2 regions of the Marinococcus sp. LNHM3E3-2.2 genome follow, and region 1 is predicted to be linked to the other one. Evidence: riboswitches for the same ligand, from Rfam matches in the RefSeq annotation. Region 1 holds a riboswitch; the other holds the start of a gene.
What was found. Region 1 has a riboswitch for thiamine pyrophosphate ahead of ACTRXF_RS07890 (thiamine phosphate synthase). Riboswitches for the same ligand answer to the same signal wherever they lie in the genome.
Positions count from the first base shown of each region.

Region 2: another riboswitch for thiamine pyrophosphate. It lies ahead of tenA (thiaminase II); the one in region 1 lies ahead of ACTRXF_RS07890 (thiamine phosphate synthase).

Region 1 is NZ_JBQLIC010000004.1:211,499-215,923, reverse strand. Features, by position in the region: gene ACTRXF_RS07905 (thiazole synthase) at 1-60, opposite strand, end outside; gene thiS (sulfur carrier protein ThiS) at 65-265, opposite strand; gene thiO (glycine oxidase ThiO) at 249-1,373, opposite strand; gene ACTRXF_RS07890 (thiamine phosphate synthase) at 1,363-1,974, opposite strand; TPP riboswitch at 2,017-2,119, opposite strand; TPP riboswitch at 2,176-2,275, opposite strand; gene ACTRXF_RS07885 (AEC family transporter) at 2,328-3,227, opposite strand; gene ACTRXF_RS07880 (potassium/proton antiporter) at 3,285-4,425, opposite strand, start outside.
Region 2 is NZ_JBQLIC010000023.1:12,923-17,347, forward strand. Features, by position in the region: gene ACTRXF_RS15845 (ABC transporter ATP-binding protein) at 1-659, opposite strand, end outside; gene ACTRXF_RS15850 (ECF transporter S component) at 656-1,249, opposite strand; gene tenA (thiaminase II) at 1,249-1,944, opposite strand; TPP riboswitch at 2,082-2,185, opposite strand; gene ACTRXF_RS15860 (NADPH-dependent FMN reductase) at 2,320-2,880, opposite strand; gene ACTRXF_RS15865 (DUF2254 domain-containing protein) at 2,945-4,249, opposite strand; gene map (type I methionyl aminopeptidase) at 4,367-4,425, shown strand, end outside.

The DNA of each region.
Region 1 (4,425 bases):
ATATTTCCCGGTGCCGAGAAATAAATTCGATTCAAACGTCATATTGCCGATACTAAGCATTTGTTCATCCGCCTCCTACAAAATGAATGATTTCGATTCTATCCCCGTCCATTAAACCTTCCTGCTGGTGAAATTCTTCAATTACAATAGTGCCGTTGCGCTCCACCACTGTTTTTTTGTGGGCGATCTGAAGCTCTTCAAGTAAATCGGCTACCGTGGTACTGTTCTCAATATTCTGTAATTGACCATTAAGCGTGATCTGCATGAATAATTCCTCCCTTTCGTATTTGAGGATCTACGGCAAACAGGTGCTTCCAGTCCTCGCGAACGCTTTTCCCCTCGATCCGGTCAGCCATCCAGCTTCCGCTCAGTGCTGAAAGCAAAATACCGTTTCTGTAATGGCCGGTCACTACCCACAAACCCCGTTCGGTCTGTCCCATATATGGCAGCCCGTCTCCTGTCTGCGGCCGGACACCGCTCCAAAGCCTTTCAATATTCGCATGCTTCAGCCCCGGCACTAAATGCACAGCTGCTTTCATCAGCTCCTGTACCGAAGCTACAGTGACACCTGTACTCGAGTCGCCGGGTTTTTCTGAAGCGCCTATAAAGATTTCCCCGTCCTTTTTCGGAACAATATACACCTGCGGAGTGTGGAGGGTGTGTCTCAAATTCTCCCGGGGCATGCGTACGGACAAACACTCCCCTTTCACCGGATAGAGGGTGAACTGCTTCTCATCCAACAGCTCCGCCCCGGCGCTTCCCCCGGTAAAAACAACTTCTTCCGCTTCAACAACTCCTTCACTTGTTTTCACACCGTAAACGCGGCCGTCAGCTTCCAAAAGACGATCCACTGAAGTATTTTCCCGTACCATTGTCCCGCGGGCCTTTGCTGCTTTGGCAAGAGCCATTGTCCATTCATAGGCACGAAGCTGGCCGTCTTTTGGAATGGACCAGGCGCCCCGTATATTTTCGGAAAGCGCCGGCTCCCTGCGCAGTGCTTCATATGGCGAAAGCCACTCCGCGCCGTAGCTGCTTCCTGCAGCGCGCTGGTATTTTTTTTCGCCCGCCTTATCCCATACAGGCTTCAGCATCCCGTTGTTCACATAGGAAACGTCCATTCCACTGATCGCTTCCACTTCAGGGACCAGTTCTTTAAACAGCGCCCGGCTTTCCAGGGCGAATTCCTGAAAAAGGCCAGGCCCCTCCCATTCAGACTGGGCTCCGAGCATACCGGCAGCCGCTTTTGATGCTCCGGAAGCGATGGTTTCTTTTTCGATGACCATCACACGACGCCCCCGTTTGCTTAACTGATATGCAAGCGAGCATCCCTGTACCCCTGCGCCCACAATAAGAACTTCTGTATCAGCCTTCATTGTCATCACTCCTTAACCGGATTCTGAGCTCTTCGGCTGCTTTCCCGGGTTCTGCCGCATCATAAAAATATGCAATGGCTGCCACCCCGGACGCTCCGCAGTTTATACCTTCTGCTGCCTTGTCAGCATCAATTCCTCCGATGGCAATCACGGGGATGCGGACGCTTTCCGCCACAGCTTTCAACGCCCGGACTCCGCGCGGCGGCTTTCCAGGTTTACTGTCTGAGGCAAACACATGACCAAAATACAGCCATGATGCCCCCTCCTGTTCACTTCTTTTCGCTGCCTCTACAGAGTGTATCGACTGCCCCCAGCTTACAGATGCCGGATAGATTGTACGACGCTCCGGCAGGTGGGTACCGGCCAGCCCATATGCAGCAGCAAGCTCCGGTTCATTATTTATGATCAGCTGCGCGGGGGCGGTTCCTTCTTTTAATGCCAGCTCGACGGCCCTTTCCTTTTCACGCTTTGTCCATTCAGGCGCCCGTATATGCACGTAATCGACGATTCCTGTGAGCTCCCTCGTTTTTTCGCCCCACGCCCCCACTGTTATATCCGGCGGCGATACCGCATGTATACACGGCTTCGGTTTGTAATCCATAAAAAAACCTCCTTCCAGAAGGAAGGAGGCTGCCTGTTAAAAGGTTCAACATGGCTGCTTCCCTCCGCTGGCTCTCCAGATCAGGTTCAAAGGGTTCCGGATGTTTCTCCGGTCTCAGCCTCAGCAGGCACCCCCAGCAAATATAATATTTTCCACAAAAAACCCCGCTTTCATTTAGAAAGCGGGGGAGATAGTCGTATTGGCATCTCTTCCCCACTTCCCTCCGCTGGTATAATCCAGATCAGGTTCAAAGGGATCAGCTTTACGCTGTCTCAGCCAACAGGCACCCCTAGTGGTTGGTATTATTTATATCATAACGCGGTACTCTTCTTCCGTCAATTCGATGCGGAATTTTATGCCTGGAAAATCGACAGCACCACCCACAGGGAAGGAACGCTTAAAATAGTCGTCACCAGTGTAATACTCGAAACAAGCTGGGGGTTGGAATCAAATTGTACAGAAATCATTGCCATGGTTGCTGCACTCGGCATCGCTGTTGAAACAACCAGCACGGTCGTTAACGTGTCGCTGGTCTGCAGCAGCAGGGCAATTACGTAAGCGAGAGCCGGCGCGAATACAAGCCGTAAAAACGTACCTGCACTAACAAGCTTCCAATCCATGCTTTTGACGGATATGCGTGCAAGCTGCATCCCCAGGATAATCATAACCACCGGTATTGCAGCGCTCGCGAGCATATCGAGGGCTTCATAATAGGTCGCTCCGACCGGTATCCCGGTCAGCTGGAAGACAATACCGGCGAGCAGTGCATAAAATACCGGCATCCGCAGTACCGTCCGGAACGCGTCAGCCGCATCCATATTGGCACTGTTTGCGATATAGACGCCTACAGTATTCATCAGCATCGTCTGAATGACCATAAAAACGATAGAGTAGGCAAAGGCTGTATCACCAAACGCAAAAGCAATTAACGGAGCACCGTAATTGCCCGCATTCATAAACACGGTAGAGAGCATCATGCCGGTTTCGTTAGCTTTCGGCCATTTACGCACGTAGGACACTAATTTGATCAGCCCGGTCATAACCGCTAAAAATACCAGGGAAAACAGAGCCATCGACAGCATATCGCTGTTCAGCTCTCTTTCATAGAATGTCCGGAAAACAAGCGCAGGCGTCAATACATAAAGAGCGACAGCCGACACCGGCCGAATATCCACTGCCTGTCTTTTCTGCAGCAAATAGCCAATCGTAAATATTAAAATGATTGGGATCAATACATTGATCAGCACACCCATGCGGAGCCCTTCCTTCTTTCCTCAAATTTAATGCCTCTTAACGCTGGCCGCTTTTTCTCAGTAATCGTGCCGCAGCATCTGCTTTAAAATACGTTTTTCTTTACGTGATACAAGAATATACAAATAATCACCGGCCTGGATTATTGTCTCACCAACCGGAGTGACCAGTTCATCGTCCCGGACAATCGCGCTGATCAGCGCAGATGCGGGAAATTCAATGCTTTGGAGCGTCTGCCCGACAATCGGCGTCGCTTCATTCGTTTGAAATTCCATAATTTCTGCGTTCGCTTTTCCGAGTGATACGAGCTCCAGGGAATGAGTTGGCGCTTCGCGGAGCGGACCGGATAGGTGAAGCCATTTCGCTAATGGAGCGATGGTCGCCCCCTGGATCAGCGCAGACGTCAGCACGATAAAGAAGACGACATTAAAAATTTGGCTGCCCGACTCCACACCAGCAACAATCGGGTATGTAGCCAAAATAATCGGCACCGCCCCGCGCAGACCTGCCCAGGATAAAAATATATTCTGCTTTGGTTTATAGCCGAAAAAGGAAGTCGACAAAAACGTAGCCAGCGGACGGGCCAAAAACATTAAAACCGCTGATAATATGAGTCCCATGGTGATGTTTGACCAGGTCAAAATGTCTCTCGGGAAAGCAAGCAATCCCAGGATGATAAACATGCTTATTTGGGACATCCACGCCATGCCCTCGTTGAACCGGTAAATCGGCTGGCGGTAAATCAAATCGGAGTTACCTATTAAAAGCGCTGCTACATATACTGCCAAAAACCCGCTTGCGCTCATGCTTGAGGTCACACTGTAGGTTAACAGCGCGAAAGCGATCGCAAACAGAGGATAGAGTCCACTAGAATCCAAGTTAATACGGTTAATGGTCCATGAGGCTGCCCATCCGAACAACCCGCCCATCGCAAGACCGGCGCCCATCTGCCAGAAAAATGCACCGGATAGCAGCCAGACGTTTGGCGAATCTGCCAATATTAATTCAATAAAGAAGAGCGTTAAAAACACCGCCATTGGGTCGTTACTCCCCGATTCCGCTTCGAGGGTGGACCCCATTTTTTTATCAATGCTCCGTCCCTTCAAAGCGGCAAAGACGGCAGCGGCGTCTGTCGAACCGACTGTAGCTCCGAGAAGCATCGCCTCGAGCCAGGTCAGATCAAGCAGCTGCTTTGCCACC
Region 2 (4,425 bases), on a different contig from region 1:
ACCTGGCCATCGTGGTTCAATACGATCACCCGGTCTACCCACTCCATTACTTCATTTAATTGATGCTCAATCAAAACCAGTGTTTTATCACTATCTGCTGCAATGCGGCCAAGAAGCGAAGCCACTGCTTGCCGGCTTACCGGATCGAGCTGGGAGAGCGGTTCATCCAGAATCCATATCCGCGGATTCACAGCAGCTAAACAGGAAACAGCTATTTTTTGCTTCATCCCGCCGGACAGTGTGTCGATACGGGCATCAATGCAGTGAAGCATATCTGTAAATTGTAAGGCTTCGTGCACGCGGGCCTCGATATCACCTGCAGGCACCCGCAGATTCTCAAGCGTGAATACAAGCTCTTCCCGAACAGTTGGCATGCAGAACTGGGTATCCGGGTCCTGGAACAAAAGCGCCGCCTGCCTGGCGGCCTCCGTAATACTTTTCACCGCCGGATTTTCCCCAAACACGCTCAGACCGCCCGAAACCTCCGCCTCCACAGAACGCGGAAGAATTCCCTGGATAGCGAGAGCAAGCGTACTTTTGCCTGAACCACTCGGACCGAGCAGCAGCACGTTTTCCCCAGTACATATTTCTGCTGAAAAACCTTCTATCGAAGGCTTAGCAAAAGGGTACGCAATGGTCAATTTGTCTGCGTAAATCATACAGCATCCTTCTGCTGGCCGAGACGGTATTGACGGCCAAGGGCGAAGCGGTCAAGCACTCCAGTCTTTACCAGCGCATCCGCAAAGCTTTTCCCTGCCCATCCGGCTAAAAGAGCGCCGCTTATAAGCATGGTTACCAGCATAAATACAACAACAGAACCTGCGTACTGGCTGAATCCATAAAGGACATACTGGGTTAAAAATGCAGCAAACGTTCCGGCCGACCCGGCAAGCATTAATACTGGCAGACGGAACACCCGGTAGAAAAACAGAGCGAAAATCAATTCTGCAGCGAGCCCCTGGGTGAAGCCGAGCACGAGCACTGCTCCTGCACTGACAGACCCCGCCATAACTTCAGTGCCGGCCGCAATAAGCTCTGAAAGCAGCGCCGCTCCCGGTTTTTGAACGATATAGGCACAAATCACAGGCGCAAGGATCCAGAAGCCCGCCATCAGGCCTCCTCCAACTGGACCGAAGATGCCGGTAACCATTTGTCCCAGCAGCACCCAAAGAAGATAAAGGACGCCGAGAACTGCTGAAATAAACGAGATGACGACAATATCCCGGAGGTTTAAGCGTTTGTTTATCATTAGACTTTTTCCCCGTCTGTTAACGTTCTGGCAAAGGGCCAGTCTTTTGCATAATAAGCGTCCTCAAAAAACATATACTCAAGCTGGCATCCTTCCATAAACAACGTCCGCCAGCGCTGTTTTTCTTCTTCTGTGACTGTTTCTGCCAGTTCATCGAGGCGGTCAATATATTTGTACATTTCCCGTTCCTCACGGTCCCCGTAAAAACGAATCCAGTCATTGAACGGATGGGTTTCGTCCGGCTGCACTTCCTCCATCAGCCTTTCACCCACATACAAATACACCCACGGGCAGGCAAGCGTTACCGCAATTACATCACCAAGTGTTCCTTTTTCGGCATGGTGCAGCATGTGAAGCACGTAATGCTGAGATACCGGAGCAAGCGCATAGCCCTGCAATTCCTCATAGCCCACGCCCGCCTGCTCACACAAATTATGATGCGGGTGCGTTTCGCTGTTTAAAACAAAATCAATGGTATCTTTAAACATAACCATGTCTTCTCTTGACGTACACTTTGTTACCCCAATTGCTTTTGCCTTGATCATGGCGTTTAAGTATTCAAAATCCTGCTTCACGTAATGGATAAGAGATGCTTTTGGGAGCTCCCCTTTCCCGATACCCTGTACAAACGGATTTCTCCAGCAGGCTTCAAAAATGTGCTCTGTGTCCTGCCATAAAAGCTCTGAAAATTTCATTGTAACTTCCTCCTTTAAATTAGGAGGGAACCACTACGGGCAGTCAGGACCAATGGGGTAAAAAAAGCCACTCCATTGGTGGAGTGGCTTAGAATAAACGTCCTCTATGGTAAAGCTTGTGCTTTTGAAATAGACGTATTCTGCCGTCTCCACTTTCCTACGCTGGCCTTAACCAGATCAGGTTCAAAGGGATTAAGGTTAGTCCTTATCTCAGCCGCTTTCGGCACCCCTAGTGGATTCCCTATTAAGTTGTCTACACTTTATCATATTATGTCAGGAAGTCAAAGGTGATTTTTATAATCCGCCTTCTCCCTCTGAGCAAAAATCTGCATTCAAAAACCCTGCAGGCCTATGCCAGCAGGGTTTTTCTGCATATTACGCGCGGTTAGCCACAGCCCGCGTTTCCTGATAAAAACGTTCGAATTCGGCTACGACATTATCAAGAAAATCAATCGTGCCCTGATCTGTTAAATCTCCGTTTTCATTCATTTTTTCATGGACGGCTCCGATCAGTACTTCATTTCCAGGCAGTACTTTTGCACTCATACCGGGAGCGCTCAGAATCTGTCGAAGATGCATCTGCGCTTTCACTGTGCCCAGGCCTCCAAGAGAAGCTCCTACAAGCATGGTTGGTTTGCCGGCAAAGTCGTAATCGACCCGGGAGTTCCAGTCAAGAGCATTTTTAAGCACGCCGGAAATCGAACCGTTATATTCCGGAGTGGCGATAAGCACGGCGTCCGCTTCACGTACAGAACGCTTGTATTCCTGCACATAGTCCGGAGCGTTGCTTTCCTCATCCTGATCATAGTGCGGAAGATCGCGGATATCTAAAATATCAATATCCATGATGTCACTGTAACGATCCTGCATGTACTCCACTAACTTTCCGTTAAATGATTCCTGGCGAATACTTCCTACGATAGCTGCTACTTTCATTTGAACTTTCATCCTTTCGTGTTGAACTTCATTTACATATCATACACGCACGTTACTGGCTGTTTCAAGTTATCTGCTTACTTTTTGTAAGTGCCTGATGCAGAGCTGTGTTCTTTTTCTGCACACGCTCCTCCCAGTATTCCCTGTCCCAGTCCGCAAGCTGTTCCGGAGCGACCGCCTGCTCCATGTAACGGGAAAATGAATCCACTTCCTTTAACACAGACGGATCTCCTGTTTTCACGAGCATCGTCAGTGCTTCCATGCAGGCTCCCATTACCGAAATATCTTCGTAACCGTACAATCTCACCTGATAAAAGCTTTTATATAAATACTCCCTAAAGGGTTTTACAGGCATGAATAACCGCAGCTCATTCTGATTGTCAGCGAAGTATTGGTCATTTTTGTGTTCATGGCTGAGTTCGGAAAGCAGTGCCCCAATACGGTTGATGCAGTTCGCTGCTGTGTGTGGATCATTGATTGCAGGCGAAATGGCCCGCAGCGCTATTTCTACAATTTTCTGCATGGAGAATTCAATGTCCTGAACATTGCTTCTCTCTTCTCCTACTAATAAAAAACTTCTCAATATTTTCGAGGATAAACTATGCTTTGACCAATAGCGAAATAAAGGCTCTCCCTGATGAACGTAGTCTCCTACCTGGAACAGGCATTCGACCACGGCTCCCTGCTGCCTGGCCCATTCAATCAGTTCAGGCATTTTCACCATATTGGTATACCCCGACCGTTCGGCATAAACGATTGCTTCTTCGTCATTTCGAAAATCATCGCTCCATTCGCTGAAGCTGTGCACCCCCGAATAAGTGTAGGCATCCCGGATCACCCTGGAGGCATCAGATCTTATATGGCTGATCAAATGATTCACCTGCAGCCACTGGGTGGAGTGATAAATAAAGATAATAAAAAAAGCCAGACAGCCAAGCGCCACAAGAACTGTCAGCATTGGCATCAAAATTTGGCTACTGCCTTCGCTCGAAAAAAGCAGCATATTTACCAGAGTAAATAATACCCCAAACGTAAATACCCCAAGTGTATGCTGCGTCGTCGGGCTTTTCATGAAATCCTGCAGAGCCCTTGGGGTAAACTGTGTGGCATACGTGGTCAGAACGACCATAATCGAAGAAAAACTTATGGTTGTCAACGTCAGCAATGCCGTCACTAATGCACTGTATAAAGAAGTAGCAGTGTTATTTTCCACGATCAGCATAGAAGGCATATTATTGTAAACCGGCCGCAGCACCTGCTGATCCATGATAGAAGCGCCTATTACTATTATTAAGCTAAGAATACCGTAGCATCCTGGAATAAACCAAAACTTGTCCCTGAGCTGTACATACCATTTCTGTTTTTTCATGATTTACCTCCATCTCTGTCCTGCAATCCCGCCATTATAAAGGAAATCATCAAACAATGCATTTCTTATACGAATGTTTTACAATAGTATTTGATACTGAATAAAAGGAGACAAATGATGGTAACGTTAAAGACAGAACGAGAGATTGAGCTTATGCATGAAGCAGGAAAAATTCT